2 regions of the Rossellomorea marisflavi genome follow, and region 2 is predicted to be linked to the other one. Evidence: predicted binding sites of a transcription regulator. Region 2 holds the regulator's gene; the other holds the start of a gene.
What was found. The regulator NrdR, encoded in region 2, represses ribonucleotide reductase genes. The targets are predictions, from matches to a motif close to AACACNATATATNGTGTT.
Positions count from the first base shown of each region.

Region 1: a site for NrdR is predicted at 2,473-2,490, ahead of K6T23_RS14195 (vitamin B12-dependent ribonucleotide reductase). Genes of this name have one in related genera too.

Region 1 is NZ_CP081870.1:2,694,351-2,709,953, reverse strand. Features, by position in the region: gene gcvPB (aminomethyl-transferring glycine dehydrogenase subunit GcvPB) at 1-508, shown strand, start outside; gene K6T23_RS14205 (rhodanese-like domain-containing protein) at 822-1,205, opposite strand; gene K6T23_RS14200 (lipoate--protein ligase family protein) at 1,418-2,254, shown strand; gene K6T23_RS14195 (vitamin B12-dependent ribonucleotide reductase) at 2,589-5,150, shown strand; gene K6T23_RS14190 (LysR family transcriptional regulator) at 5,235-6,119, opposite strand; gene K6T23_RS14185 (acetoacetate decarboxylase) at 6,265-7,011, shown strand; gene K6T23_RS14180 (ketopantoate reductase family protein) at 7,025-8,053, shown strand; gene K6T23_RS14175 (patatin-like phospholipase family protein) at 8,230-9,105, shown strand; gene K6T23_RS14170 (SA1362 family protein) at 9,128-9,490, opposite strand; gene K6T23_RS14165 (YqhR family membrane protein) at 9,716-10,279, shown strand; gene aroQ (type II 3-dehydroquinate dehydratase) at 10,370-10,822, shown strand; gene K6T23_RS14155 (M24 family metallopeptidase) at 10,825-11,892, shown strand; gene efp (elongation factor P) at 11,930-12,487, shown strand; gene spoIIIAA (stage III sporulation protein AA) at 12,683-13,609, shown strand; gene spoIIIAB (stage III sporulation protein SpoIIIAB) at 13,606-14,121, shown strand; gene spoIIIAC (stage III sporulation protein AC) at 14,141-14,347, shown strand; gene spoIIIAD (stage III sporulation protein AD) at 14,365-14,757, shown strand; gene spoIIIAE (stage III sporulation protein AE) at 14,780-15,603, shown strand, end outside.
Region 2 is NZ_CP081870.1:3,007,119-3,022,721, forward strand. Features, by position in the region: gene thrS (threonine--tRNA ligase) at 1-1,894, opposite strand, end outside; T-box leader at 1,978-2,210, opposite strand; gene ytxC (sporulation protein YtxC) at 2,278-3,126, opposite strand; gene dnaI (primosomal protein DnaI) at 3,764-4,690, opposite strand; gene K6T23_RS15780 (replication initiation and membrane attachment family protein) at 4,700-6,085, opposite strand; gene nrdR (transcriptional regulator NrdR) at 6,149-6,604, opposite strand; gene K6T23_RS15790 (cytosolic protein) at 6,677-7,057, opposite strand; gene speD (adenosylmethionine decarboxylase) at 7,193-7,573, opposite strand; gene K6T23_RS15800 (glyceraldehyde-3-phosphate dehydrogenase) at 8,017-9,045, opposite strand; gene K6T23_RS15805 (hypothetical protein) at 8,969-9,268, opposite strand; gene coaE (dephospho-CoA kinase) at 9,269-9,871, opposite strand; gene ytaF (sporulation membrane protein YtaF) at 9,903-10,538, opposite strand; gene mutM (DNA-formamidopyrimidine glycosylase) at 10,602-11,429, opposite strand; gene polA (DNA polymerase I) at 11,445-14,075, opposite strand; gene hflC (protease modulator HflC) at 14,302-15,237, opposite strand; gene hflK (FtsH protease activity modulator HflK) at 15,230-15,603, opposite strand, start outside.

The sequences.
Region 1 (15,603 bases), 310 kb from region 2:
AAGTATCGGAAGAGTGAAACCATACTACGGGAACTTCGGGATCAATGTGCGTGCCTACACGTATATCAGGACGATGGGGCCGGATGGTCTGCGCGCCGTGACGGAGAATGCCGTACTGAACGCCAACTATATGATGAGAAGACTAGCTCCTCACTTCGATCTTCCATATGACCGTCATTGCAAGCATGAGTTTGTGATTTCCGGAAAACGTCAGAAGAAGCTCGGGGTGCGTACCCTTGATATCGCGAAGCGCCTCCTCGACTTCGGCTATCATCCACCTACCATCTACTTCCCATTGAATGTAGAAGAGTGCATGATGATCGAACCGACGGAAACCGAGTCGAAGGAAACCCTTGATTCATTCATCGATGCTATGATCCAGATCGCGAAGGAAGCGGAAGAAAATCCAGAAATCGTCCAGGAAGCTCCTCACACGACGGTTGTGAAACGCATGGATGAAACCTTGGCGGCACGAAAACCCGTCCTTCGATATCAGAAAGAAGTTTAATGCAAGAAAAGAGAAAAAGGTTGGACTAAACGAAAAAAGTACATTTCCGTGCAAGACTACGTTTTCCGCGGGGTAGCCCGTGAGCCTCCTCGGCAAGCCTGCGGGGTCTCACATCAGCTACTCTTCCCGCTGGAGTCTACGTCTTGGACGCCAATCAACAGCTAGGACCAATGAAATAGACATTATGAACAAATTAAAAACCCGAATTCATTGACAAATGAATTCGGGTTTTACTATGACTGAAACACTTTTATCCCAGGCTCGTTTCTAAACGAAAAAAGCCTCCGGTACCCTGATGGGCACCCGGAAGGCTTTATTTTTTGTGCTTGATTTTCCCTGTCCACTTTTTGAATCCACCTTTTAATTGGTGGAGGTCACGGTAGCCGAGACGACGGAGCATTTGAGCCGCCCTGCCGCTTCTCATGCCGCTCTGGCAGTAGAGGTAGACGGGCTGGTCTTTACGGATCTCTTTTTGTCTCATTTTCAGTTGAGAAAGTGGAATGTTTCTGGCGCCAAGAATATGACCGTTGTTATATTCATTGGTTTCGCGGACATCGATCAGCTGGGCTTTACGGTAGCCTGCGCGAAACTCTTCCTCTGAGAGTGTGTTAACGATTCTTTTTTGATTGAAATATGTAATGAGTGAATACGCTGCGATTGCACCGATTACAATCAATAGGATATATAAAGCTTCCATCCATTCATGCTCCTTTCTACAAATGCGCTATCTACTATTATATTCATGATGGCAAACATAATCAAAAGATTTTTGAAATAAAGTTCAAACACTTTCCAATCGGTTTCCCTTTGTTTTTTACCGGGTATTTGATAGACTAAGTAACGGATTAGAACGGTCTGACATTTGTGACCGATACATAATACTGCGAACATAAGAATGAGGTATGCATAATGGAAAAGGAAATATGGAGATTCATCGATTCCGGTCACTGCTCCCCTTCTTTCAATATGGCATTGGATGAAGCGCTCCTTGACTGGCACAGCGAAGGGAAGATCCCTCCCACGATCCGATTCTATGGCTGGGACCCGGCGACCCTTTCAATCGGATACTTCCAAAAGGTAGAGAAAGAGATCAACATGGAAAATGTGAAAAAGCATAATCTGGGCTTTGTGAGAAGACCGACAGGAGGCAGGGGCGTCCTTCATGAGCACGAACTTACCTACAGCGTCATCGTCTCCGAAGATCACCCAGATATGCCAAAGACGGTAACGGAAGCGTACCGCGTCATTTCCGAAGGGATCTTACAAGGGTTCCGGGCCCTCGGTCTGGAAGCATATTTTGCCGTGCCGAAAACGGCGGAGGAGCGGGAAGGATTGAAGAATCCGCGCTCAGCCGTCTGCTTTGATGCGCCAAGCTGGTATGAGCTCGTGGTGGAAGGCCGCAAAGTGGCAGGCAGTGCCCAGACAAGACAGAAGGGTGTCATCCTCCAACACGGATCCATTCTCCTTGACCTGGACGAAGACAAGCTCTTCAGCCTCTTCAACTATCCGAATGATCGTGTGAAAGAACGCATGCAGCGCGCATTCAAAAGCAAGGCCGTCGCCATGAATGAAATCAGTGCGGAACCGGTCACCATGGAGATGGCCAAGGACGCCTTCAAGAAAGGGTTCGAAGACGGTCTCGGAATCGGATTGGAACCGTATGAGCTGTCACCTGAAGAAACACAATATGTAGAAAAGCTCGCGAAGGAACGCTACGAGTCCGACGAGTGGAATTACAAAAGATAATTTTTATTTTTTGCAGGAAATAGAATAAATGCCCGCTATTTCAAAGTTTGTCGGGTATTGGATAATATCAACATTGAAAATCATAGAAATGGGTCGATTTCCGATGGTTTATTCCGGTTAATCTCCATTTTTCTAATGTTCTTGAAGGATTGTCCACTTGACAAATGAAGGGCGAAATGAACCTCGGCACAACATATGGTGTGGGACTTAAAATTCTGACCACTATATGTTGTGTTTTATTGTTGCTTTTCTAAAGTCGCTGTGATAACGTTAGTTAAGGAAATCAAACCATCATGTATCGCAGAGAAACATAGAGCTAGAAGGAGTTGTCGATATGACTGTTGCGTCGAAAGAAAATATGAGTTTAAACATTGAGAGATTGAATGAAGATATCCGTTTGTTCCCACAGGTGCACGAGATCACCCCGGATATGAAGACTACCCATAAAGGTGTATCCCGCCTGGTGATGATCGACCGATACTCATTCAAGGATACCGAAAAAATCACCCTCTCAGCAGGTGACTTCGTTGTTCTGACCATCAAGGAAGATCCGAAGTTCCCGGCACGAGGCCTTGGATATATCAAAGAAATCGATTTTGAGAACAAAAAGGCCCACGTCTGGATCGAAGAAGAATACCGGAGTGCAATCGAAAAGCCGGAGGAAATGGAAACGGGAATCGTCCTGCGTAATCTGGACGTCATCGAAAAGCCCCTTGAAGTATTCTACGAGCAGATTGCCAAGCGTAACGCAACAGGTCTGGCGGAAGTGGAAGAAACTCCTGAACTGAAGCAAGTCTGGTTCGAAAAATTCTATCATGAATTGGTGAACCTGCACTTTGTACCGGCAGGACGCGTCCTTTACGGGGCAGGAGCAGGAACGGATGTTACATACTTCAACTGCTACGTCATGCCGTTTGTGCAGGATTCACGTGAAGGTATATCCGAACACCGGAAACAGGTAATGGAAATCATGAGTCGCGGCGGCGGGGTGGGAACCAATGGTTCTACACTGCGTCCGCGCAATACGCTAGCGAAAGGCGTGAACGGCAAATCTTCAGGGTCTGTATCGTGGCTTGATGATATTGCCAAGCTTACTCACCTTGTCGAGCAGGGCGGTTCACGTCGCGGTGCCCAGATGATCATGCTTTCAGACTGGCACCCGGACATCGTGGAATTCATCATCTCGAAGATGCAAAATCCACGCATCCTCCGCTATTTGCTTGAGAATACGGAAGATGAGACCATCAAGAAAGCGGCCCAGGATAAATTGAAATTCACACCGCTTACCGAACAGGAAGAAGCGATGTATCAAGGGATCCTGAACTACAGACATATCCCTGGCTACGGAGGCTTTGATGAAAAGATCCTGAGAGGTGCAGAAGAGAAGCTGAACACCGGTGGGACCTACAGCGTTCACAATCCGGAGTTCCTCACCGGCGCCAACATCTCAGTCTGCCTCACAAGCGACTTCATGGATGCAGTCGAGAATGACGAAGAATATGAGCTGCGCTTCCCGGATGTCGAAAGCTATGATGCCGACACGATGGCATTCTATAATGAAGAGTGGCATAACGTCGGAGATGTTCGAGAATGGGAACAGATGGGCTATAAAGTGAGAACCTACCGCAAGATCAAGGCGAAGGAACTCTGGAATCTGATCAACGTATGTGCCACATACTCTGCAGAACCTGGAATCTTCTTCATCGACAATGCCAATGATATGACGAATGCAAAAGCATACGGTCAAAAAGTCGTAGCAACCAACCCTTGCGGTGAACAGCCTTTGGCTCCCTACTCCGTATGTAACCTTGCTGCCGTCAATCTCGCTGAATTCGCCGATAAAGATGCGAAAACCGTTGATTTTGAGAAGCTTAAGCAAACGGTCGAAGTCGGCGTGCGCATGCAGGACAATGTCATCGATGCGACTCCATACTTCCTTGATGAGAATAAAACACAGGCACTAGGTGAACGTCGTGTCGGTCTAGGTGTCATGGGACTTGCCGATCTTCTGATCTACTGTGAGAAAGAATACGGCTCAGAAGAAGGAAACAAGCTCGTTGATGAAGTATTCGAAGTCATCGCGACGACAGCCTATCGTGCGTCCATCGAGCTATCCAAAGAAAAGGGAAGCTTCCCGTTCCTGGTCGGAAGCACCGATGCTGAAACACAAGCCATCCGTGAACGCTTCACACAGACGGGCTTCATGGAGAAAATGCCTGAAGATGTGAAGGAAGGGATCTTAGAGCACGGAATCCGTAACTCCCATCTGTTGACGGTTGCACCAACCGGATCGACCGGAACGATGGTAGGGGTATCCACAGGTCTTGAGCCATACTTCTCCTTCACCTATTATAGAAGCGGAAGACTCGGTAAATTCATCGAAGTCAAAGCGGATATTGTAGAAGATTATCTTTCAAGAAATCCAGGAGCCAGTGCAGATGAACTGCCTGAGTGGTTCGTTTCATCCATGAGCCTGGCACCGGAAGCACATGCGGACGTTCAATGTGTGATCCAGAACTGGATTGACAGCTCCATCTCCAAAACGGTCAACGCCCCGCGCGGTTACACTGTAGAGCAGGTGCAAAAAGTGTACGAACGCCTCTATAAAGGTGGCGCAAAAGGCGGTACCGTGTATGTAGACGGAAGCCGTGATTCACAGGTCCTCACCCTCAAAGCGGAAGAAAACAGCTTTGATGATGAAGAGGAAACTATCGTAGAAACAGCGAAAAAACCCGTTGTCCTTGTAGACACGATCCAGGATGTGCGCTCGACTGATGTGACCATCGGATCGGAAGTCGGCAACACATGCCCGGTTTGCCGTAAAGGGACAGTCAAAGACATGGGTGGATGCAACACATGCACAAACTGTGGTGCACAGCTCAAATGCGGACTGTAAGCTGATAGAGAGAAACACCTCTTTGGATGTATTCCATCCAGAGAGGTGTTTTTTTGTTTTAGAAGTGCCATCCGAAGGGATGGATCAAATCCTGAATAAGTCATGGTGCTCTTTATAATATGAAACGATAAAATTACGAAGACCATTAGTCGAGGAGCTCATTACCTTGTTCTTTCTCCAATACAGTCTGACCGGGTAAGTAGCAGAATGATCCGTCAATGGACGATAATTCAATCCAAGGGTCCTGCAACTAGAAACAGGAAGGAGAGCCACTCCTTGGTCCAGTTTGATGATTTCAACCAACAGATTCGAATCTACTTCGAATGCTGATTTGGGGATGAAACCAGCACGTTCACATAGCATGGACGTAAACGTGCGGTATTCTTCGTTATTGGCCAGGGTGATGAAGGGGTCATCGGCAACATGATGAAGCGATAGTTCGGCTACCCCAGTCAATCTGTGATTGGAGGGAAGTGCCAGAACAATATCTTCATTCACAAGCAAGCGGCTTTCCAACTCTTCATCCTGTACCGTATCACCTGCTATACCTAGTTCGATATCCCCTCGTTTCAAACTCGATAGGATATCGGTTTTTCCCGTGATGGATTGAATGATTGTTGTCTCAGGAGCGCAATTGATGAACTCACTGATCAGGCCGGAGAGGAACCGGGGGTTGGATATGGCAATCTTGATCGTGTGGGCCAGGTGATGCTCTTCACGTTCAATTTCAGCTTGTGCATTCTCCAGTTCAATAAAGATACGGTTCACATGTTTCAAAAGGATCTTACCGGAAGAGCTCAGTTGGATATTCCTCCCTTTCCGATCAAATAGGGACGTCCCCAGTTCATCTTCCAGTCGTTTTATGGTCAGACTCAGGGAAGGCTGGGCAATCTTAAGTTGTTTGGCGGCATTAGAAATATGCTCGGTATAGGCCACGGTCTGAAAATATTTGAGTTGTAGAAGTTCCATCCATCATACTCCTTCAAAACATTTACTGAGATAAATATATCCATATATTATTATGTATTAGATTAAATGTAAATGAAGGAGTAAGCTCATGATAGAGGTTCAGTTCAGTGAACCTCACTGACTATGAATGGAAGGTGCGATCACGATGAAAATTGATGTGAATACCATTTCGAAAAATCTCACAACCCCATTAACAGCACCGGCTTATCCTTATCCGGCTTACAAATTCATCAACCGGGAATACCTGACGATTCTCTATCGGACGGATGAACAGGCATTGCGTGAAGCGGTCCCGGAACCACTGGAAATCAATGAGCCCCTCGTGAAATTCGAGGTCATGTGGATGCCGGATGTAACTGGTCTGGGTGCATATACAGAATCAGGTCAGGTCATCCCTGTCCGCTTCAACGGCGAAGAGGGTGATTATGTGCACTCGATGTACGTGGACAATTTCCCAGCGATTGCGAGCGGTAGGGAGCTGACGGCGTATCCAAAGAAGCTGGGCGATCCTAAGCTTTATGTCGATTCCGACACCCTTGTTGGGACCCTGGATTATGGTTCACTCCGGGTTGCAACGGCCACCATGGGGTATAAGCATGCTGAAATGGCGAAGGAAGAAGCGCTTGAAGAGATCTGCCGGCCGAATTACATGGTCAAGATGGCAACAGATTATGAAGGGAATCTCAGGATCTGCGATCTCGTGCGCACTCAGATAACAGATATCAACGTGAAGGGGGCATGGAGCGGCCCTGCCAGACTGCAATTATTCGAACACGCACTGGCGCCGCTTGCCGACCTTCCCGTATTGGAAGTAGTATCGGCATCCCATATCCTGACAGACCTGACATTGAATGCAGCAAAACCGGTATATAACTATCTGGAGGAAAAATAAGGAGGACATTTTCATGAGAATCGCAGTATTGGGAGCAGGTTCACTCGGAACCATCGTCGGAGCATATCTTGCCCACGGGGGGATGGATGTAGAACTGATTGATTCATATAAAGAACACGTCGACAGGCTGAATGAAGAAGGGGCCAAAGTCATCGGTACGACGGAATTTCACGCCAGGGTCAAAGCCATCACCCCAGCGGAGAAAGCAGGGACCTATGATTTGGTCCTGCTTCTTACCAAACAATTGTATAATGAAGCGATTTTACAAGAGATTCTTCCTTTCTTACATGAGGGTAGTGTCGTATGTTCCCTGCAAAATGGAATACCGGAAGAAGTGGTCGGTTCCATTATCGGAAAAGAACGTGTGATTGCGGGTTCTGTTGAATTCGGTGCCACATTCATAGAGCCGGGTGTATCGAATCTTACAACTGAATTTAGCCAATTCAAACAGTATGCGTTTCAGATCGGCGAGTTGAACGGGGAAACAACTGACAGGATCCAGGAAATCAAATCCATCCTGGACCTTGTAGGAGGCACGCATATTTCCGATAATCTGGTGGGGACCAAATGGTCGAAGCTACTGATTAACAATGCTTTCAGTGGTTTATCTGCTGCGTTGAACGGTGAATACGGAGACGTCCTCGACGATGAAACGGGTATCACCAGTGCCGTCCATATCGCAGATGAAACCATCAAGGTTGGACATGCCAATGGTGTCCATTTTGCCAAAATGGGCGGATTTGACGTGGAATCCCTTGAGTTGGAAAGTGAACATGAGATCGAAGCCCGCATTCAAACACTGAGGGCCGTGATGGAGCCATCAAGATTGCTGCGCGCAAGCATGCTGCAGGATTTGGAGAAAAATAGAAAAACCGAAATTGATTATATCAATGGGGTTGTACCGAAACTGGGAGAAGGCAAGGGCATTTCGACTCCTTTCAATGAAATGGTCGTGAAACAGGTGAAGTTTGCCGAAGAAAGTCAAACGGTTCCGGACTTTGATGTGAATGTTCAGGCATTTAAAGAGCTGTTGGCACACTGATCCGTGCTTTTTTCATTACCGATGGCTCTCTATATGAAATAAAATCATGCAGAGGGGGAGAAGCACACGGGTGCCGCTCCCCTTTTTGGTATCAATGAATTCTTTCGATGAATGACGTCTAAAATCCATCTTTCTTCATTAGGTATGTAATAACACCCTATGAAAGGGGGAGAAGGATGGAAATTGACGGCGTATTTTCAGGAGGAGGCATAAAGGGGTTTGCCCTCATAGGAGCCTATCAGGCGGTGGAGGAAAAGGGTTATACATTCAAGCGGTTGGCAGGTACAAGTGCAGGTGCGATCATATCGGCCTTCATCGCAGCCGGTTATACGAGTAAAGAAATTGCGCAACTGATGGATGAAGTCGACGTAAAGACGTTCATGGATGCATCACCATTTTCCTTGCCGATCATCAAGTGGTTCATGGTCTATTTTCGTCTGGGGTTGTATAAAGGTAAAGCCTTAGAGGCGTGGATCGGGGAGAAGCTTAAGGCGAAGGGGGTCGAGACGTTTGCGGATCTGCCGCCACATTCCCTCAGGGTCATTGCATCGGATCTTTCCAACGGAAGGATGATCGTACTTCCTGATGATCTGGATGGCTACGGGATACCGAAGGAAACATTCCCGGTTGCAAGAGCGATCCGGATGAGTGCAAATCTCCCCTTTTTCTTTGAGCCGGTGAAGTTGAAATCCCTCGAGGGAACAAGCATCACCGTGGATGGTGGAGTCCTGAGCAACTTTCCTATGTGGCTGTTCGACAAAGAGACAAACAAATCAGAGAGACCTGTTCTTGGGGTGAAGCTGAGTCACGATCTGACTGATCAGCCTAAGAAAGTGATCAAAAATGCCATTGAGCTGTATCAGGCTTTATTCACAACCATGAGGGATGCCCATGACGCCCGCTATATCTCCCGGAAACACGAGCGGAATATCGTGTTCATCCCGACAGAAGGAGTCATGACCACCGATTTTGAGTTGGATGGGTCACGAAAGTCTGAGCTCATTGAGTTTGGAAGGGCCAGGACGGCTGAATTCCTGAAGTACTGGCATTAAAAAAAGAACAACCATTCCTCCTTTAAAAAGAGGCGCGGTTGTTCTTTTTGCTTTTTTTGCCTTCTATAACCGTCAGATTGGCGCTGGATTTCTTTCGCACCGGACGTTTCTTTGACACGTTTGAGACTTGAGGCTTACTGGCAGGCTTACGCTTATGCCTCTTTTTGGACATTTTGGCCGCTTTAACAAACGCTCTTTGCTCGTTGTTACTGCCTGTACGGCGACCGCTGAACCACTTGCGGTAAATGAAGTAGATGATACCGATCACGGCGGCAGTCACTAAGATCTGTCGCAAAAGACCCAGGGGATTGCCGATGAGAAGGGAACCAAGTCCCACCGCGGCGAGTATCATAAGGGAAAAGACGAATAGGTTACGAGCGTTCAACAAAGCCACCTCCTTACCATATATGCAGACTTTCATTCTATACGTATAGTTTAGACCGATTTAACATTTTTTAACCTACTATTTTTAAAAAACAAAGGTACGATGTTCCCGATCATTCGGGCGTATATCCATTTTACTAAAAAATGAAAGAAAGCACTAGAAAGAGCACCGATTTTCTCGCATGAGCCTTTTCGTTTCGGACATACTACGACGGAGGTGATACTAATGGCAGAAGAAAAAGGACAGCATGAAAAGGTTCAAGAAGGAAGTGCAGAGAGCAAAAAGGATCCTGGACTCGAGCAAAATCAGAGCGAAAAGCCCCTGTCTTTTGCGGCACTCGTCGTCATCACGGGATTCATGGGGGGCATATTCTGGAGCGCCATCGCATATCTGTGCTATTATTTCTCTTTTACGAAAATCGAACCGACCGTCATCTTTGAACCATGGGCGGCGGGGGACTGGGTCGACAAGTGGATCGGGATGGTCTTGGCCATCCTCGCATACGGAATCATTTCCATCGGGGTGGCTTTCGTTTACTATGCCATACTGAGAAAGTTCAAATCCATGTGGGTAGGTGCGGCATACGGGGTGGCTCTGTTCCTGTTATTCTTCCTCGTCCTGTACCCATTGTTCCCGAGCATCGGCTCACTGATGAAAATCGGTCTGGATACATTCGTGACCAGTCTGTGTCTCTATATCCTGTACGGCGTCTTTGTCGGTTATTCCATTTCGTATGAGGAAAATGAGCTGAGGGCGAAACACGGGAGTACAGACCAAGTTTCCCAGTGAGGGATCGTTATCAGACAATTTTGTAGGTATCAGCATAGCTTTATGATAGAATGTTCATGATGAACATTCTATTTTTTTAGGGGAATACATATGCAGAAAACGATCCTGATATTGAACGGACCGAATTTAAACAGGCTCGGAAAAAGGGAGCCCGGTATCTATGGTAGCGAGACCCTTGCCGACCTGGAAGAACGATTGGGCCACAAAGCAAGCGCCATGGGATATGCAATAGAAGCATACCAGTCCAATCATGAAGGGGAACTGATCGACTGGATCCATCGCGCTGAAGACGAAGGGGCAGCCGGAATCATCATGAACCCGGGTGCATTCACCCATTACAGCTACGCCATCCGTGATGCCGTGGCAGCGGTGGACATACCTTTCATTGAAGTGCATATTTCCAACATCCATGCACGGGAATCCTTCCGGCATACGTCCGTCATCGCTCCTGAAGCGTTGGGTCAGATCGCAGGTTTTGGTTTCCTAGGGTACGAAATGGCCATGGATGCATTGGACAATTATCGAATGGGGAGAGGGAAATAAACATGACAAAAATTGACCGTTTACGCGAATCTTTGAATGAACGAAACATTGATGCACTCTTGATTACAAGTGAATTCAATCGCCGCTATATGACCAACTTCACGGGATCCGCAGGTGTGGTGCTCATTTCAGCGGATAAGGCGCTATTCATCACGGACTTCCGCTATACCGAGCAGGCTGCGGAGCAGGCTATCGGATATGATATCATCCAGCATAAAGGTCCGATTCACGACGAGGTAGCCAAACAGGTCCAGGAACTTGGACTGAAGACGGTCGGCTTCGAGAAGGACTATATGACCTATGATGCATTCACCACCTATCAGGCTGCCCTGAGTGCCGAATTCGTCCCGGTGTCGGGTGTAGTGGAAAAATTACGCTTGATTAAGACTCCTGAAGAGATTAAGATAATTAAGTATGCTGCGGACATCGCCGAAGCTACATTCAAGCATATCCTGGATTACATCAGACCTGGTTTGACCGAGCTGGACGTTTCCAATGAAATGGAGTTCTTCATGCGGAAGCAAGGCGCGACCAGTTCTTCATTCGATACCATCGTCGCATCGGGACTCCGTTCTGCCATGCCTCACGGGGTGGCAAGCGAGAAAGTCATTGAAAAAGGGGATTTTGTAACCCTTGACTTTGGTGCATACTATAATGGATATGCTTCAGATATGACAAGGACCATTTCTGTCGGTGAGCCCAGCGAGAAGCTGAAGGAAATCTACGGCATCGTCCTGCAATCCCAATTGATGGCTGTCGAACAGATCAAACCCGGCATGACCGGTAAGGAAGCTGACGCCATCAGTCGAGACTACATAACCGAAAAAGGGTATGGGGACTGTTTCGGCCATTCACTAGGACACGGGATCGGACTTGAAGTCCACGAGGGTCCCGGGCTATCATTCAGATCGGAAACGACCCTTGAGCCGGGTATGATCGTCACGGTAGAACCTGGTATTTACGTACCGGGTGTCGGGGGCGTGCGGATCGAGGATGATCTGGTGATCACTGAGGATGGTAATGACAACCTCATGCATTCGTCGAAAGAATTGATCATCTTGCCATTCTGATGGCAGACAGGATTATTATATAGTAGGAGGAACATACATGATTTCAGTTAATGATTTTCGTACAGGACTAACCATCGAAGTAGACAACGGGATCTGGCGCGTGATGGATTTCCAACACGTTAAGCCTGGTAAGGGAGCGGCTTTCGTACGCTCCAAGCTACGTAACCTGCGTACAGGTGCGATCCAGGAGAAAACATTCCGTGCAGGTGAAAAAGTGGGCAAAGCCCAAATTGATAACCGCCGCATGCAATATCTTTATGCCAATGGGGATATGCACGTATTCATGGACAACGAGAGCTACGAGCAAATCGAACTTCCGGCTCCTTCCATCGAATATGAATTGAAATATCTTAAAGAAAACATGGAAGTTTCCATCATGATGTATCAAGGTGAAACGTTGGGCGTCGAGCTTCCGAACACGGTTGAGCTCGAAGTAACAGAAACAGAGCCTGGAATCAAAGGTGATACGGCTTCCGGCGGATCAAAACCTGCCAAAACGGAAACCGGACTTGTGGTGAACGTTCCTTTCTTCGTCAATGAAGGGGATAAATTGGTTGTAAACACAACGGATGGTTCATACGTATCACGCGCATAATCCAAACAGAAAGCCAAGCGGAAATTCCGCTTGGCTTTTTTTTATTTGCCGAAACGGTCCCTTTCTCCGCCCTGATACTCCCATTCCTGAACCTCTCCGAACAATCTGTCATAAACCGACCCTTGGCGAAATACATTGTATTATCAGGGAGCTTGTACATATCCCGTGATGGAATTTCGTTAGGAGGTAAAGTTCATGCAAGAGATCCTGGCCATGCTTCCCACCACTATATCCAGCCATATTCAGCTCCTGCCGCAACCATTGCTAGAATCCATTGAAGAGATAAGGGTAAGAACCCATAGAGAACTGGAAGTGACGTCGAGGGGAAAGCCCCATTTCCTCCCGTACACAGTCACCGCAGAAGATAGCGAAAACCTGATCAACAAACTGTCCAAGCACTCGTTTTATGCATTGGAAGAGGAGCTGAGACGAGGATATATCACCATTGAAGGAGGACACCGGGTCGGCCTTGCCGGTAAAGTCATCCTCGAAGGAGGAGTCGTGAAAGGCATACGGAATCTGTCCTCCTTCAACATCCGGGTCGCCCGTCAAAAGATCGGGATCGCCGAGCCCCTCATCCCCTACCTTTCTGGAAGAGGGTGGAAACATACGATGATCATCGGCCCTCCTCAGACCGGGAAAACCACGCTGCTGAGGGATATAGCACGCATGGTTTCAAGCGGGGTGCCTAGTGAACGGATCCCACCGGCGAAAGTGGGCATCGTGGATGAACGATCGGAGATTGCAGGGTGCGTGGAAGGCGTACCTCAGTTGTCATTCGGCCAGCGTATCGATGTACTGGATGCCTGTCCGAAAGCAGAAGGCATGATGATGCTTATCCGTTCCATGAGCCCCGATGTGCTTATCGTGGATGAAATCGGCCGTCAAGAAGACGGTACCGCCATTCAGGAGGCCGTCAATGCAGGGATCACCTTGATCACTACGGTCCACGGTGATTCCCTTGAAGAGGTAAAAAAGCGCCCGGTGATCAGGGATGTCATGGCCCTCCATACATTTGATCGATTCGTGGAGCTGAAAAAGGGGGGAGAGCCTGGTGTGATCCATCGTGTGCTCGATGCAGATGGCAAGCTGCTTTCACCATCAAGGCTCAGAGCTACATGATCAAAATCATCGGTGCGATCTTCATTCTCCTATCCACTTCGTGGGCAGGATTTGAGCTATCAAAAGTCCTGACGGAGCGTCCGAAACAATTACGCTCATTGAAGTCGGCACTTCAGTATCTTGAGGCTGAGATCACCTATAGCCATACCCCGCTTCATGAAGCGGCCAGGAAGATATCATCGCAGCTCACATCCCCTGTATCCCTGATCTTTGATTCTTTCTCAAGGAAGTTGACCAAGGAGGAAATATCCGTGCGGAGGGCTTGGGAGGAAAGCCTGGATGTAATATGGAAAATGACCGCCCTCAAGAAGGAGGATTACGAGATCCTCAAACAGTTTGGACAGACGCTCGGCCGTCATGACATTGTCACGGAACAAAAGCATATCAGGCTTGCCATGCTGCACTTGGAACGAGAAGAAGTAGAAGCGGCCGAGAAGCAGAAGAAGTATGAACGGATGACTAAGAGCCTCGGTTTCTTGACGGGGCTGCTTCTCATCATCCTTCTGCTGTGACGCGAAGGAGGAACGCAAGATGGGAATAGACGTGGATATCATTTTTAAAATTGCAGGGGTGGGGATCGTTGTTGCTTTCCTGCACACGATCCTTGATCAGATGGGAAAGAAGGAATATGCCCAGTGGGTGACGTTATTCGGCTTCATCTATATTCTGTTCATGGTGGCCTCCATCGTGGATGAATTATTCCAAAAGATCAAATCGGTCTTCTTGTATCAGGGATAGGAAAGGGGGGGACGACGATGGAGATCATCCAGATAGTCGGAATCGCACTTGTCTCGACCTTCCTGGCCTTGCTCATCAAGGAACAGAAGCCGAACTTTGCCTTCCTGCTCATCGTTTTTGTCGGCTGCTCGATCTTTCTGTTCCTCATTGATCAGATCTATGCCATCATTCACATGCTTGAGAAACTGGCAGCAAATGCAAACGTGAACCTTGTGTATGTCCAGACGATCCTGAAGATCATCGGAATCGCCTATATAGCTGAATTTGCAGCACATATCACGAGGGATGCAGGGGAGGGTGCCATCGCTGCCAAGGTGGAGCTTGCCGGGAAGATCCTCATCCTTGCCATGGCCATCCCGATATTGACGGTCATCATCGAGACAATCATCAATATGATCCCGTCCACTTGAACCGTTCCCGAGGGGGGAAATCATGAAAACCATCCAACGCACGCTAGTGCTCATCCTATTAATCATCTTCTTATTCCCTGCAACAGGACAGGCTGAAGGAAACGCGGAGGAGGATGCAAGCCTCCAGGATGAAATGATCAATGAGCAGATCGATCATCTCGGTATCGACGAGTTGAAAGGATATTGGACAAGCATCGTGGATGATTACGGGGGATTCCTGCCTGAAAGTCAGAAGGGCAGCCTCATCGACTTCATCAAAGGAGAGAAGGAGTTTTCGTTCAAAGCATGGTTCACTGGACTCCTGCATTTTGCATTCCAGGAGTTGATGATGAACGGCAAGCTTCTAGGGACGTTGATCCTCCTCACGATCTTCAGCATGTTCCTTCAGTCGCTACAGAATGCGTTTGAGGGTGGGAATGTCAGCAAGGTCGCCTATGGAATCGTCTTCATGGTCCTGATCATCATCGCCCTGAACAGCTTCCACGTGGCCATTGATTATACGTATGAGGCGATCACCACCATGGTCAACTTCATCATTGCCCTTATCCCGCTCCTGCTGGCATTGATTGCAGCATCAGGAGGCCTCATATCAGCCGCCTTCTTTCACCCGGTCATCATCTTCCTCATGAATACAAGCGGTATATTGATCAAGAATGTCGTTCTGCCCCTCTTATTCCTTTCCACGCTTCTGAGCATCGTGAGCACCCTATCGACCCACTATAAGGTCACGCAGCTCGCCCAGCTCCTCAGAACGTGGAGCATCGGGCTATTGGGCGCTTTCATGACCATTTTTCTGGGCGTGATCTCAGTCCAAGGGACCACTGCCGCCGTCTCGGATGGTGTGTC
Region 2 (15,603 bases):
CATCGAAGGAAAGCGTTTCTGACTTCTGTTCACCATACTTGCGGACATTGACGGCTTTTTCTTTGATTTCGTTATCCCCGACAACGAGCATGTATGGCACCTTGCTCATCTGGGCTTCACGGATCTTGTAGCCGATTTTTTCATTCCGGTCATCAATATCGACACGGAGGCCTTCAGCCTGCAATTTTTCCTGTACTTCTTTGGCATAGTCGAAATGCACATCCGGCGATACCGGGATGACCTGTACCTGAGTCGGTGCGAGCCATGTCGGGAATGCTCCTTTGTACTCTTCGATGAGGAATGCCACGAAGCGTTCCATTGTCGATACGACACCGCGGTGGATAACGACCGGACGATGTTGCTTCCCGTCTTCCCCTACATAAGTGAGATCGAAACGTTCCGGAAGAAGGAAGTCCAGCTGGACAGTGGAAAGGGTCTCTTCTTTGCCGAGGGCAGTCTTCACTTGAACGTCAAGCTTCGGTCCGTAGAAAGCCGCTTCCCCTTCTGCTTCGAAATAGTCGATTTCCAGCTCATCCATGGCTTCTTTCAGCATGCCTTGAGCCTTGTTCCACATCTCGTCGTCATCGAAGTATTTCTCTTTGTCTTCCGGATCGCGGTAAGACAGGCGGAAGGAATACTCGTTGATATCGAAGTCTTTATATACTTCCTGTACAAGATGGACCACACGCTTGAATTCATCCTTGATCTGATCCGGGCGGACGAAGATATGGGCATCATTCAACGTCATTCCACGTACACGCTGGAGGCCAGAGAGGGCACCGGACATTTCATAGCGGTGCATGAGACCCAATTCCGCGATACGGATCGGCAGCTCCCGGTAGCTGTGGATGCTGTTTTTATAAATCATCATATGATGTGGGCAGTTCATCGGACGGAGAACAAGATCTTCGTTGTCCATCTCCATGATCGGGAACATATCTTCCTGGTAGTGATCCCAGTGACCGCTTGTTTTGTAAAGCTCGACGCTTGCGAGTGCCGGAGTATACACGTGGTTGTAGCCCAGGCGCTCCTCTTTATCCACGATATAACGTTCGACGATGCGGCGGACGGTTGCCCCTTTCGGAAGCCACATCGGCAGACCCTGACCGACCTTTTGGGACGTCATGAACAGATCCAGTTCCTTCCCGATTTTACGGTGATCGCGTTCCTTCGCTTCTTCAAGCAGGCGGAGATGCTCTTCCAGGTCTTCTTTCTTGAAGAAAGCTGTACCATAGATCCGCTGCAGCATTTTGTTGTCGCTGTTTCCGCGCCAGTAGGCACCTGCGATGCTGAGGAGTTTGAACTCCTTGATCTTGTTGGTCGACGGGATGTGGATCCCACGGCAAAGGTCGAAGAATTCGCCTTGTTCGTAGATGGATACCTGCTCCCCTTCAGGGATGGCTTCAAGAAGCTCGAGCTTATATTCATCGCCGACTTCCTCATAAATGCGCTGGGCTTCATCACGGCTTACCTCTTTACGGATGACCTCGAGGTTTTCACCGGTGATCTTTTTCATTTCCTTTTCGATCAAAGGAAGATCTTCAGGTGTGAAGGTATGCTCGGAATCGACATCATAGTAGAATCCACCTTCGATGACCGGTCCGATGCCGAGTTTCGTTTCGGGATACAGGCGTTTGATCGCCTGAGCCATCAAGTGGGCTGTACTGTGGCGCAAGATTTCCAGGGCGTCTTCACCTGGTGGAGTGATGATTTCGATGCTTCCATCGCTTTCAATTCCTGTCCGGAGATCAATCAGATTCCCATTCACTTTCCCTGCCAATGCCTTTTTCTTCAGACCTGGTGAGATCGAGGCTGCGATTTCCTCTGTTGTTGTCCCTTTTGGGAACTCCTTCACATTCCCATCAGGGAACTGCATTTTCACTACTTCTGACATAGCATATCACTCCTTTTATGATTCATCATTGGCCAAGAATCGGCCGAATAAAAAACAAAAAACCCCGTCTCTCCGTAAATATACGAAGGGACGAGGTTGTACTCGCGGTTCCACCCAACTTTTCATCCCCATCACGGGAATGACTTCATTGTCTTGATAACGACGTTTCGCCGTCGATGACTACTGGGGATAGCCCCGTTCGCAATCGAAGTTCAGAGGTGGTCAATTCATCCTTGCTGATAGGAAGCTTGCAGCCATTCGGCTTCCCTCTCTGTAATCCCGTCCGGAAGATTGTTGTCCTCATCATAACCTGTTTGTATGCACTTAGTATGTAGGTATTATAATCGGTTATGTCCGGAAAAGCAAGAGGGCGCCATCCTATCTTATTCGTTGGCAAGATCCAGGGGGATGCACGGATCGGGGAAGTAGCTGACCGGAAGGATATCCAGTCTGTCTTCAAATATATTTCTCAGGGTGGTGACGATTTTCTCCTCTTCCGTTCCATATACAAAAATGCTTTTCGGTGCAAGCGACAGTAACGGAGCGATGGTGGAGGAATCTACATACAGGGGGTGCTGAAAGAACAATCGTTTATCGATGGCGTTCATCAGCTCTTCCTTCGTCACTTCCGTATAGTGACCATCGAAAAAACGGAAGCCTGTCCTCGAAGGATACAAGTGGATGGTATCGGTCCTCTCTCCCCTGATGGCGAGATACTCCCTCAGCATCTGGATGAACACTTGATATTCCTGCTCCATCTTGTACTCATCAATGGCAAGTCCGAGCATCTCCCTCCATTTATCATGGAGGTTCTTCAACCTGAATGTCGCAAAGGAATCGAACGTGACAGGTGCCGGATGGCAGAGGAGGTTCTGAACTTCTCCCAACACGAGCCCACTCTCATCCCAGTCGGTCAAGAATTCCGTCAGTTCCGGTCGTTCCCCGCTCCTCATTTCTGAAATGATGGCGCAGATCTGGTCCACTTCCTCCGGATCATTGTAATAATAATCCGCTTTAAGGGTCTCTTCCGTCCACCCCTTCCACATCTCGTTGATGATGAAGGTCGTCAGGCTTGTTCCAAGACTGATTCTATCACGGTCGGTCTTCACTTCTATCGAAATTGCATAGTGGCTGCATCTTTGAATCTGCGTTTCCTTTATCCAGGATGGTGCGCACAGATGCTTCTGACATCGCAGTGCATCAGCCTTTCGTCTGAAAATCAATTCTACCAATCGATCCCGCCTCCTTAAAGCCATTTCCCTGCTTTATGTATATGGAGGGCCTGGCCAATTTAGAAGTGGGGGGCGAATAAATTTACAGGACGGGTCCGGGTCGGGCACGTTTTCGGGACTCTGCAAAGGAGGTCTGGACAACACGAAAAGGGATTATTTTTTACCAAGACAATCCATGTGGGTCTTCCCATCGTTCCCTTGCGAGACGGGGTATGCGTGATCGTAGTCGGCTGGCATGCTGCTCTTTCCTCTGGAGTCTTCCGATCAACCGCAGGCACTTCTGTAATCATTGGACAATTGAAAAAGAGGATGGGACAAAACTAAAAGAGGCCCCTTTAATGCCGAACACGATCAGTATAGGATCTTACTACCGCTCATGATCTCCGTGCAAGACTTCGCTTTCCGCGGGTAGCCCGTGAGCCTCCTCGGCACGCCTCCGGGGTCTCACATCAGCTACTCTTCCCGCTGGAGTCTTCGTCTTACACTCCGATCAACCGCTGGAAACGATGAAATTTAAATGTTCATTAAACGAATTTAAAACCCGAATCATTTGCTTTATCGTAGGCACGATTCGGGTTTTACTATGACTAAAACATATTTGTCTTAGCCTCTTCGCTACACGGTTGCACAAGCCACTCTATTCCCGTCTGTTACGTCCATCGATCAGAACGGGTGCGGCCAGGTATTTGATCCTTTCCATGATCCTCGCGGCTTTTAGTTTTTCCTCTTCCCCGCGCTGTGAATAGGTAAGGTGATGGGTCAACTCGCTATGATTGAAGTTGGAGGTGAAGAAGGTCGGCAGGTTTTCAAGCATCCTGTACTGCAGGATCGTACCGAGGATTTCATCCCGCCCCCAACTTGACATCGTTTCCGCCCCGATATCATCGAGCATGAGGATCGGCGCCGTTTTGACGGCATCCAGTTTTTCATTGGTTGTATGATCACCGAGGGACTGCTTGATCTCGCGGAAGAACTCCGGAACATAGACAATCATGGACGAGATCTTCTTCTCGGCGAGCTCGTTGGCGATCGCACCGAGGAGATACGACTTCCCTACACCGAACTTTCCGTAGAAATAAAGGCCCTTCATCTTCTTGCCTTCTTCGTAATCGCGTACGAAGGCCATGGCCTGACGGATTGCTTCCACCCTCCCCTTGGAGTCGGGCTCAAGTTCATCGAAAGAGGCATGAAGGATATCTTTCGGCACGTATAAACTTTTGATCAAACGCTGGGAGCTTGTCCGTTCGTCGTGCACGACTTTCCTCGGACAACGATGATACTCGATATCGATGACACGTCCCCTCACAACAAGATGGGGCTCATACCCTTCCATCATATTCTTGCATTCAGCCAGGGAAGGACATCCGCTGCATTCCTTACTCTGGGAGATGTATTCATATAATTTCATCAGATTCGCATCGATCACATCCCCAGGTACATCCTCCTTCCTGACGAAATCCTTCACATCGGGGTTCGCCAGGATCTCTTTTCTCATGGCGTCATACCGCTCTTGAAAAGAACCGGATGCAGCAAGCCTCTTGAGTGTATGGTTGATTCTTTCCATCTCCTTCACCTACTTCCGAAAATTCTTCAATTCTTCTTCTAGTTTTCTTTTTTCGGCTTCCAGGTCATAGGTTTCCCCGTTCTGACTTTTCGCCTCGACTTTCTCATCTTCCTGGAACCAATCAGGCAGTTTCTCCGTCCTGATCGGCTTCCTACGGGTGGTCCGCTTTTCATTTTTACCGGATGCCCACTCCATGTATTGCTTATGTTCATTCTTTGCAAGCTCCATCGCTTCTCCGGCCGTGGTCACTTTCTTCCTGGCCCAATGGGAAGCAATCTTCTCCATATACCCTTTCGTCAGCTTCATATCCGTCTTCAGCAGCACATACTGAATGAGGACATTGATGACGGGAAGGGGCAGTTTCTGCGTCATGACAATCTCTTCAACAACCTGAAGATCCGACTTCGATGCGGCACTTCCATTGGAGATATCAGCGAGGACATCCTTTGGCGATGTGCTTTCAAGATACTCCAGAAGCTCCTCCTCCCTCGTCAACGGTTTGGAGGCTTCTTTGTTCACTGGTTTCGCTTTCGGCGTCAGATCGGGCAGTTCATCGCCGGTTTGCAGCTGATACCAATCACGGGCTGATTTCCGCAATTGCTCTACATCAATCGCTTCATCTGAATCGAGGGAACCCAATAGGATGTTTTTCATCTGAAGGGGACCGATCCCGTATAGATAGCTGAGCTTCAGGATCGTCTCTTTCACGAGAGGGGTGAAAGCCCTTCTCGGCACCATGGATTCTGAAAGTCCGTTGAGCAACAGGCTGAAATCAAAGTCGATATCATCCATGGGAGGGCCATCGTTCTTCCCATAGCCGATATACGCCTTCGCTTCGTTCGTCAATGAGCCGTCATTGGCCTCATGGCGAAGGAAGTCGATGCTGTTCTCCGAGGAGAATACGTCCTGAAACGATCGGGTGACATCTGTAAAGCTATCCGCTTCCATCCCGCGATCAGTGAACGATTCTTTCAGGCGCAGGTAGTGGGACCGTCCAATTTTCCTGAACAGATACACATTCAGCATGCCATCTGTGAAAAAATCATTGGGCAGCAGCGGGGGCTGAAGTTCATAAATGAAGCTCCGCTCGCCCTCCCCTTTCTTCGCGTACGTCTTAAGCAGGCCGATCCCCTCAAGCTTCATGCGCGCTTCGTGGATTTCCTGGAGATTCATGGACAGGATATTCATGAGATGATAATGGTTGGAAGGTGCCGACCATAGCCTGCTTTCTTCCACCTCTCCCCACAGGCTCATATACAGGCTGTAAGAAACGGGACCGATCAGGGGCTGATATAAGAATGTGATGATCTTCCTCTCAAATTCCTGCAGGAGCCCGTTGGTGCAGACCGTATAATGATCCACAGGCTGAATTTCATTCCAGTGATTCTTCATCATTGACCTCTACCTTTCGACACATAAGAGAAAAAGAGCCAAAGATGGACTCTTCAGCTCGGTCTTTCACTCTTTTTTGATCAGTTCTTTTAATTCATCTATGAACACATTGATATCCTTGAATTGTCTGTATACCGAAGCAAACCGGACGTAAGCGACTTCGTCGACCTGCGCCAGGCGATCCATGACCATCTCTCCCACTTTCACGGACTCGACCTCGGACACCCCCTGATTGCGGAGGTCCTTTTCAATATCCAGGGAAAGCTTCTCGAGCGTCTCCAATGGGACAGGACGTTTCTCGCATGCCTTAATAAGACCACGGAGGATCTTTTCTCTGCTGAACTCTTCTCGCAGGCCTTCCTTCTTCACCACAATCAAAGGCAGTTCTTCCACCTTTTCGAACGTGGTGTACCGGAACCCGCACACTTCACATTCTCTTCTTCTCCTGATGGAACGCCCTTCATCAGCCGGACGCGAATCCACCACCCGGGTGCCATTATTCTGGCAGGACGGACATTTCATACTATCAGCTCCGTTATGCTAAACTCATTTACACTTATGATATAGAAAAGTGGTGCTCACCACAAGTTCTCGCTATCTTACCCTCGTTAATTTCCCGTCCAGGACTTCATAATAATTCTTGATCTGCGCCTTCAGGACGGAATACGTACCGAGGATCTTCCCCTTATCCGTACTCAGTTTGAAATCGACCGCCGTCTCGAGGGGCCTTACCCCGATGACCGTGGCCACGATGAACAGCTGCGGGGTCCCGTTCTTCCGGATCGTGATCTCTCCCCTGTCCTTTGATTCGGACAGGATATCGTACTGGGAAGAGGAGAACAATTCGAGGACGGCATTGAATGTCCCACTTTGCATGGATTTATAATAATGGGTCTGCAGGACTTCTTCTTCCTGCTTATCCGATGTTTCACATTCCGATTGAAAACGTTTCAGCAAGGTCTTGATTCCGCTCATGATCATTTTCCTCCCTTTGTATATCCCCATTTTACACGAAAAACGGAGGATTGAAAATGGAGACATTGAAAGCGGGAACAACTCCAAATAAAAAAAAGAGATGCATGAGTCATGCACCTCTTGAAGATTCAACTATTAGAGCGCCTGAGCCTGTGATTTCTTAACCTGTACAGGTCCCATGCCGCGCGGAAGTTCGATTGTTTCACGGGTATCAGCACCCAATGCTTCAGCTATATATTCTGCAGCGATGTTCGGATCTAGATCTCCGCATGTATACACATCGATGCTGGCATATCCATGTTCAGGAAAGCTGTGGATGGTCAGGTGGGATTCAGAGATGATCACCACTCCGCTCACGCCTTGTGGAGCAAATTTGTGAAAGGCCACTTCACGGATTTCAGCACCTGATTTAAGAGCTGCGTCCACAAACGTTTTTTCAATTCCTACTACATCATTCAACTTTTCAAAATCGCAACCCCATAGTTCAGAGATTACATGACGACCCATTGTTTCCATTTGATCGTTTCCCCCTTTGACATAATTTTTTTCGTCAAAATGAACAAGTCCCTTGGCAAAATCTTAACCACCACGGGGGAAAGTTAGTCCGAAGAGGTCCTAACCCTTTAAGTAGTTAACTCAGTAATCATTTGCTGTTAAGAAGTTCACGAAAAATAGTATACTTGGTTTAAACCCCATTTGCAATAAATTTTCAAAAGTTTTTTCATGGGTCCGATCTCGCATCCAGTGTGCAGGGATATGGATTTTCCCGACGTGAAAGCCTGCATACGGACCAGTACTTCTTGTGTGGAGGGCCCAGACGGTGCCTATGGGTTTTGATATGGTCAGAAGGCTGGTGGACCCCGGCAGGTTTCCGGTTCCTGGCAGGCCATTTAAGCACGAAAAAAGAACGCATCCTCGATGCGTTCCTATGTTCGTTCGTTCTTTTTATATTGGTTCTTTCAAACATTCACCCCGGCTGCCGCTTCCATCTTGGATGCCGTGAACCTCACTAGGTCGACGACCCGGCAGGAGTAGCCCCATTCATTATCGTACCATGCAAGCACCTTGACTTTGCGATCGTCCATCACCATGGTGGAAAGACCATCTATGATGGCAGAGTGGGGATTGGTGTTGAAATCGATTGACACGAGTGGCTCCGTCGTGAATTCAACGATTCCGTGCATGGAGCCCATTGAGGCAGCCGTGAATGCATCATTGATTTCATCGACCGTTACATCCCTTTTCACATCGACCACAAGGTCCACAAGAGATACATTCGGAGTCGGGACACGAAGTGCCATCCCGTGAAGCTTGCCTTTCAATTCCGGCATGACGAGAGCCAACGCCTTTGCTGCTCCAGTCGTCGTCGGAATGATGGATTGGCCGCACGCTCTCGCCCTCCGAAGGTCTTTATGGGGGTTATCGATATTCTTTTGATCATTCGTATAGGCATGCACCGTGGTCATCAGACCGTTTTCAATCCCGAACTGCTCATGAAGCACTTTTGCCACAGGTGCCAGGCAATTGGTGGTGCATGATGCATTGGAAATCACATGATGTTCGTCGATTTTGAGAGCGTCTTCGTTGACCCCCATCACGATGGTAACGTCTTCATTTTTACCCGGGGCCGTCAAGATCACTTTTCTTGCACCAGCATCCAGATGCAGGGCAGCTTTCTCCCTAGAATTGAACTTGCCTGTGGCTTCGATGACGATATCCACATTCAATTCATTCCATGGAAGGGCAGCCGGATCGCGGTTGCTCAGTAGCTTTACCGTCTTCCCATTGACAATCAGTGAATCCTCCCCGATTGCCACATCTGCCTGAAATGTACCGTGGTTGGTATCATACTTGATCAGATGCGCCAGTGTTTCTGCCGGATAGCTGGCATTGATGGCCACGACTTCCAAGTCATCCTCCATAATCGCCTTCCGAAATACCATTCTCCCAATTCGACCAAATCCATTGATTGCCACTCTCGCCATCATATATCCTGCTCCCCTCTATATTAATGTTATACTCATATGTTTGTTTTCTAAAAATAGTATAACATATTGAACGGAATTGACCACCAAGTTTTGCATATAGTCGAAATGTTGTAACATTCTGATAACGATTTCTTTTATTCATATTTCTTACAGCTTGGTTAAAGTCCACTAAGCTCCCCGGAAAAATAGAAAAGCCGCCGGACAAATTCCGGCGACTTTCCATTCACGGCTTCAATCCCCATGCAGTCAGGAGTTCTTCCACCTGCTTCAAGGTATCTTCCACCGAACCATTATTATCAATGACTGCGTCTGCCTTCTCTACTTTTTCCCTCAAGGGGAGCTGAGAGGAAATGCGGGACGCTGCCTCTTCTTCGGTCATTTTGTTCCGCTTCATCAATCGGCTGAGCTGAACGTCTTTTTCCACGGTGACGACGATCGTCCGATCCACCATCCATGTCAGATCACTTTCAAATAGAAGGGGAATATCCATGATGATGGTCTGTTTCCCGTTTTCAACGGCCTCGTCTTTATGGGAGAGCATCATGCTCCTTACAGCCGGATGCACGATTCCATTGAGAAGATTCCGTTTCGTCTGGTCATTGAAGATGATGGCCCCGAGACCTGCACGGTCGATCTGGCCGTTTTCCTGTAGGATGCCCTTGCCGAATGCTTCGACGATGGCGAGGTACGCGGGCTGCCCGACTTCCACCACCATGCGTGCTGCAAGATCTGCATCGATGATGGTATACCCCTTTTCTTGTAGTAATGCCGATACTGTACTTTTACCGCTTGCAATGCCGCCCGTCAGTCCAATGATGTTTGCCACTTTCATCGATCCTTTCGTTCAGCACCATTCCCTAGAACCGCATGATCCCCAGACAAATCAATAGGACGCCAGGCAGGAAGGCGACCCGCTGGATCCATCTGATATGAGAGAAGTAGACGCCCAACTGCAATCCGCAGGTGAGGAAGATGAAACTCATGGAGAAGATGGCGATGGCAAGTGGAAAAGGAGAATAATTCAAAAGCGCGGCCCCCAGCCCTGCACCGAACGAATCAAGGGAAAGGGCGATGCCGAGCATGAATGCTTCGACGCCGGTAATGGTTCCGGAGCGGTCGAAATCGGCCGTCAACGGACGCCTCATGATCTGGATCACGAGGCCGATCGATTTGATTTCCACATTGATCAAGGTCTTTTCTTTCTCTTCCACGGGTGTGTCCTTCTCCGGTCTGAAAAACTGATAAAGCACCGCGAGTCCGATGGCCACCAGGATCAACCCTCCGACCCTTCCTGCCCATTCGGGTGAAAGGATGACAGAGATCGCTTGACCCATGAACATGGCGATCAATAAGCATAATGCAGAGCATAAGGAAATGATGGTGATTGATTTTATAGGTATTTTGACTTTTCGTAATCCATATGTCAGTCCCGTACTGAAATTATCAAGGCTTACAGCAAATGCCAGTAGTAGTAAGGAGAAAAGTGTGTTCATTCTGATAGCCCTCCCAATCATCAATACAATACTATATGGTATGGGCTTATCAGATGTTAAATGTTAAAGGCGCTGGCAGTGGGGGCAATAATGCGTCCCTCTTCCTGCGGATACTTTCTTCTCGATCGGCGTACCGCATTGTCTGCAAGCTTCGCCATTCCTGCTGTACACATACAGGTTTTGCTGGAACATCCCCATTTGTCCCTGGGAGTTCACGTAGGAGCGGATCGTGCTCCCCCCCATATCCACCGCTTCCCTGAGGGTGGCGATGATGCTTTGATGCAGATTCCCGACTTCATCAACTGTCAGGGATGATGCTTTCCGGTCGGGATGGATACCCGAACGGAATAGCGCTTCGTCGACATAAATATTCCCGAGTCCCACCATGACGGTTTGGTCGAGGAGAACGGCCTTGACGATCCTTGAGGTTCCGGCAGACCTGCCGTGAAGGTAGTCAGGCGTGAACGCTTCTTCAAACGGTTCGGGTCCAAGCTGCAGGAGGGGCAGATGAAGAAGTTCTTCCCCTTTTTTGAACAAGTGCATCGTCCCGAATTTCCGTACATCGCGGTATCTCAATTCCGTCCCATCCGTGAACGTGAATACCACATGGGTATGCTTCTCCACGGGCTCATCCTTTTGATGAAGGGCATACTTCCCCTCCATCCTCAAATGGGAGACAAGGGAGACATCATTCAGGTAAAAGATCAAAAACTTCCCCCGTCGTCCCATCGCAAGGATTTCCTGACCTTTAAGGGAGTCGGTGAATTGAGCCGTCTCGGATGGTTGCTTGATCATCTTCGGCCAGCTCACGGCCACCTCTTTGATCGTCTTTCCTACTACAAGGACCTCCAATGTCCTTCTGACTGTTTCTACTTCTGGAAGTTCAGGCACCGGTCCTACTCCTCTCTATTTGGCATCGTACCATGTGTCGCCATAGGAATAGTCCACCTTGAGGGGCACTTCAAGCTCCATTGTCTGTTCCATGACTTCAGGTACGATTTTTTCCAGGATCTCGATTTCATCCTTCGGCGCTTCGAAGATCAGTTCATCATGCACCTGAAGGAGAAGGCGAGATTTCAGATTTTCCTTTTCAAGGCGGGCTGCCATATCGATCATCGCTTTTTTGATGATATCGGCTGCACTTCCTTGAATCGGGGTGTTCATGGCTGTACGCTCCGCAAAGCTTCGCAGGTTGAAGTTCCTGCTCGTGATTTCAGGTAGGTATCTCCTGCGCTTGAGCAGGGTCGTGACATAGCCTTTCTGCTTGGCATCCTGGACGATGTCTTCCATATAATCCTTTACCCCAGGGAAGCTTTCAAGGTATTTGTTGATGAACTCACCGGCTTCTTTCCGAGAGATATCCAGGCTCTGTGAAAGACCATAGTCACTGATCCCATAAACAATCCCGAAGTTGACGGCTTTCGCATGACGCCTCATATTCGATGTAACGTCTTCTTTTGCCACTCCGAAGACGTCCATCGCCGTCTTTGTATGGATATCCATATCGTTCCGGAAGGCTTCGATCAGCTTTTCATCTTTAGCGATATGGGCAAGGACGCGAAGCTCGATCTGTGAGTAGTCGGCCGCGAACATCACCCAGCCCTCTTCTGATGGAATGAATGCCTGTCTGATTTTACGACCTTCTTCCAGCCTGATCGGGATGTTCTGAAGGTTCGGATCCGTCGAGCTGAGGCGCCCGGTCTGAGTGAGAGCCTGATTGAAGCGCGTATGGATCTTCCCGGTTTCCTCATGAACCACCTTCAGCAACCCTTCAAGGTACGTGGACTGCAGCTTGCCAAGCTGACGATAGTGGAGGATGTAGTCGATGATCTCATGCTTCGACTGCAGCTTCTCCAATACATCGGCAGACGTGGAGTAGCCGGTCTTCGTCTTCTTGATGACAGGCAGACCGAGCTTATCGAACAGGACTACGCCGAGCTGCTTGGGAGAATTGATATTGAAGCTTTCCCCTGCGAGCTCGTGGATTTTCTTCTCCAGTTCAACAAGACGTTCGGCGAGTTCATCCTTCATTTCATTCAGACGATCACAGTCCACCTTCACACCGGTGTGTTCCATCTCGGCCAGGATCAGGGCGAGAGGAAGCTCAAGATCGGTAAACAATTCTTGTTGATTGTTCTCCTCGAGCTCGTCCATGCATGTCCCTTTCAAGGTCCAGAGAACGAACGCCTTCCTTGCGATGTGTTCAGACAGCACCTCAAGATCCGGTACCTTCTGTTTCGCCCCTTTGCCGAAGACGGCTTCATCGGATTTCATGCCGGCCTGTCCGTGTCCTTTGGCAATCGTGGCAAAATCCTCACTCGATTCAGAAGGATTGATGATATAAGAGGCGAGCAAGAGGTCGAAGTCGATCCCCTCGATTTCGATGCCCTCCCGTAAGAAGGATACGATCGTTTCTTTAGCGTTGTAGACATGCTTGACGGATTCACCGTCCTCCGCCCATTCTTTGAACGCAGGGGAGGCAACAGCTGTTTCCATGGAAAAGAAATAGGTTCCCTTTTCATTGTGAAGACCGATCCCGATGACCTTGCCTGTATGATAATTATCCTCGAGCATTTCGATATAGAGGGAGCTCTCCCGTGCAAGATGATCCTCGTTGATCTCGTCCAGTACGTCGAATGAAATCTCCTCTTGTTCCACCGTTTCTTCCTCGACGGTTTCCCCCATTTTTTCGAGAAGGGAATTGAAGCCGAGATCCTTGAAAACGGCTTTCAGTTCCTGGGTTTCCTCCCCATCATAGTGGAGGTCGTCAAGGCCCACATCCACCGGCGCTTCACGGAGGATTGTCGCCAGTTCCTTGCTCATGATGGCCTGTTCCTTGTTTTCTTCAAGCTTTTCCTTCAGCTTCTTTCCGCTCACCTGATCGATGGAAGCGAGAAGCTCTTCAAGCGTTCCGAACTGCTTCAACAGTTTGATCGCCGTCTTCTCACCGACACCCGGCACACCAGGGATATTATCCGAGCTGTCACCCATGAGGCCCTTCATATCGATGACACGGTCAGGCGTGATCTCCCACTTTTCCTTCACGTGTTCAGGGGTATAGATTTCAAGATCCGTGATCCCTTTACGGGTGATGCACACCGTCGTTTTATCCGAGCTGAGCTGCGTGAGATCCTTGTCTCCCGAAAACACTTTCACGTCAAAGCCTTCCGCTTCGGCCCTCAGTGACAGGGTCCCGATGATGTCATCGGCCTCGTAGTTCTCCTTCTCGTATCGTTTGATCCCATATGCATCCAAAAGCTCCCGGATGTAGGGGAACTGTTCCGATAGCTCGGGCGGGGTCTTTTGTCTGCCCCCTTTATATTCCTTGAATGTTTCATGCCTGAAAGTGGTCTTTCCGGCATCGAATGCAACCAGGATATGCGAGGGTTTCTCATCCTCGAGGATCCTTTGAAGCATCGTAGTGAAGCCATAGACGGCATTCGTATGTACACCTTTATCGTTGTTCAACAGCGGCAGGGCAAAAAATGCGCGATATGCGATACTGTTTCCATCGATCAAGACTAGTTTTTTTGACATGGCGGTACCTCCTGTACGTTCATCACATAAGGATGAACCTTCTCTATACCCATTCTACCATGACCGGGATTGAAAGGAAAAATCCCCACCCCTGACCGCCATGAGGGACACGGTGTCCGGCCCTGCCCATCGTGCTGAAAACGGGTGAGGACCCTCCCTTCCATACTGGCTAACGGCTGGAGTCTCCCATCGCACAACAAAAGCCTCCGGACAGGAGGCTTTTCGATCATTCAGTATAGCCCATCAGCAGGCGGGCATAAGGTGAATCGGATGGAAGGACGATCACAGTTTCATCGTCGATCGTCTTTTTGTAGGTTTCAAGCGTACGGTAAAGATCATAGAACTCAGGGTCTTTAGAGAATGATTTATTATAAATCACCGCCGCTTCGGATTCCCCCTCAGCCCTGATCACATTGGCCTCCGTTTCTGCTTTTGCGATGAGCTCCTTCACTTCACGGTCCGTTTCGGCCGTGATGCTCTGTTTCTCCGCATCCCCCTGGGAAAGGTACTCCTGCGCCTTGGATTCCCGCTCCGAAATCATCCTGGTATAGACGGACTTCTCATTGGCCTCAGGCAGGTCGGTGCGTTTGATCCGCACATCTTTGACCACCACCCCATACTGCTGGTTTTCAAGAAGTTCATTGACCTTATCGGTGATCTGGTCGTTCAGGCTCCCTCTCGATGACTTCTCATCATTGATGACCTCTTCATATTCCAGTTTACCAAGCTCTGCCCTGACCACGGAATAGATGAAATCCTCCATCTTCGCCTCTGCGTTGATGACATTCCGTGCATTGGAGATCATCTTCAAAGGATCGGTGATCTGCCATACGGCATAGTTATCGATGAGCATCCGCTTTTTATCCTTTGTATTGATCTCAGCTTCTGTCACATCCGATGTCATCTGCCGCTTCGTCAACGTCGTCACTGATTGTATGAAGGGAACCTTCACCTTCAGGCCCGGCTCTTCGTCGATCCGCACCACTTCACCGAACTGGCGGACAACCTTGTATTCTCCTTCTTTCACAATATATACGGAGGTGAAGGCAACCAGGAGAAGTGCAAGGAGTACCACCAGGAATATCCCTGTCCTGACGTAAGGCTTCCAGTCTGTCGGAGGCCGCTCTTTCTTCTCGAATTGATAGACGTTAGGATTACTCATCGGCCTTCGCCTCCTTTTCTTCCGCCTCCGCCTTCGCTTTCCCTTCCATCGGTCGGATCGGGAAGTGCTTCAGGGTTTCCCCGTCATCTTTCATAATGTAGATCTCGGCATTTGGCAGGACGGTTTCAAGGCTTTCAAGAACCAGACGTTTCCGTGTGATATCCGGGTTGGTTTTGTATTGATCATAGAGTTTATCGAAAACGGCCACATCCCCACGTGCCTGTTCGATCCTTGCAATCTTGTCGCCCTTTGCCTTGGACATGATCGCCTTCTTCTCTCCCTGTGCTTCATTCATGCGCTGATTCTGATACTTTTTGGCTTCATTGGTTTTTGTATTTTTCATTTCACGCGCATCGGTTACGGCCG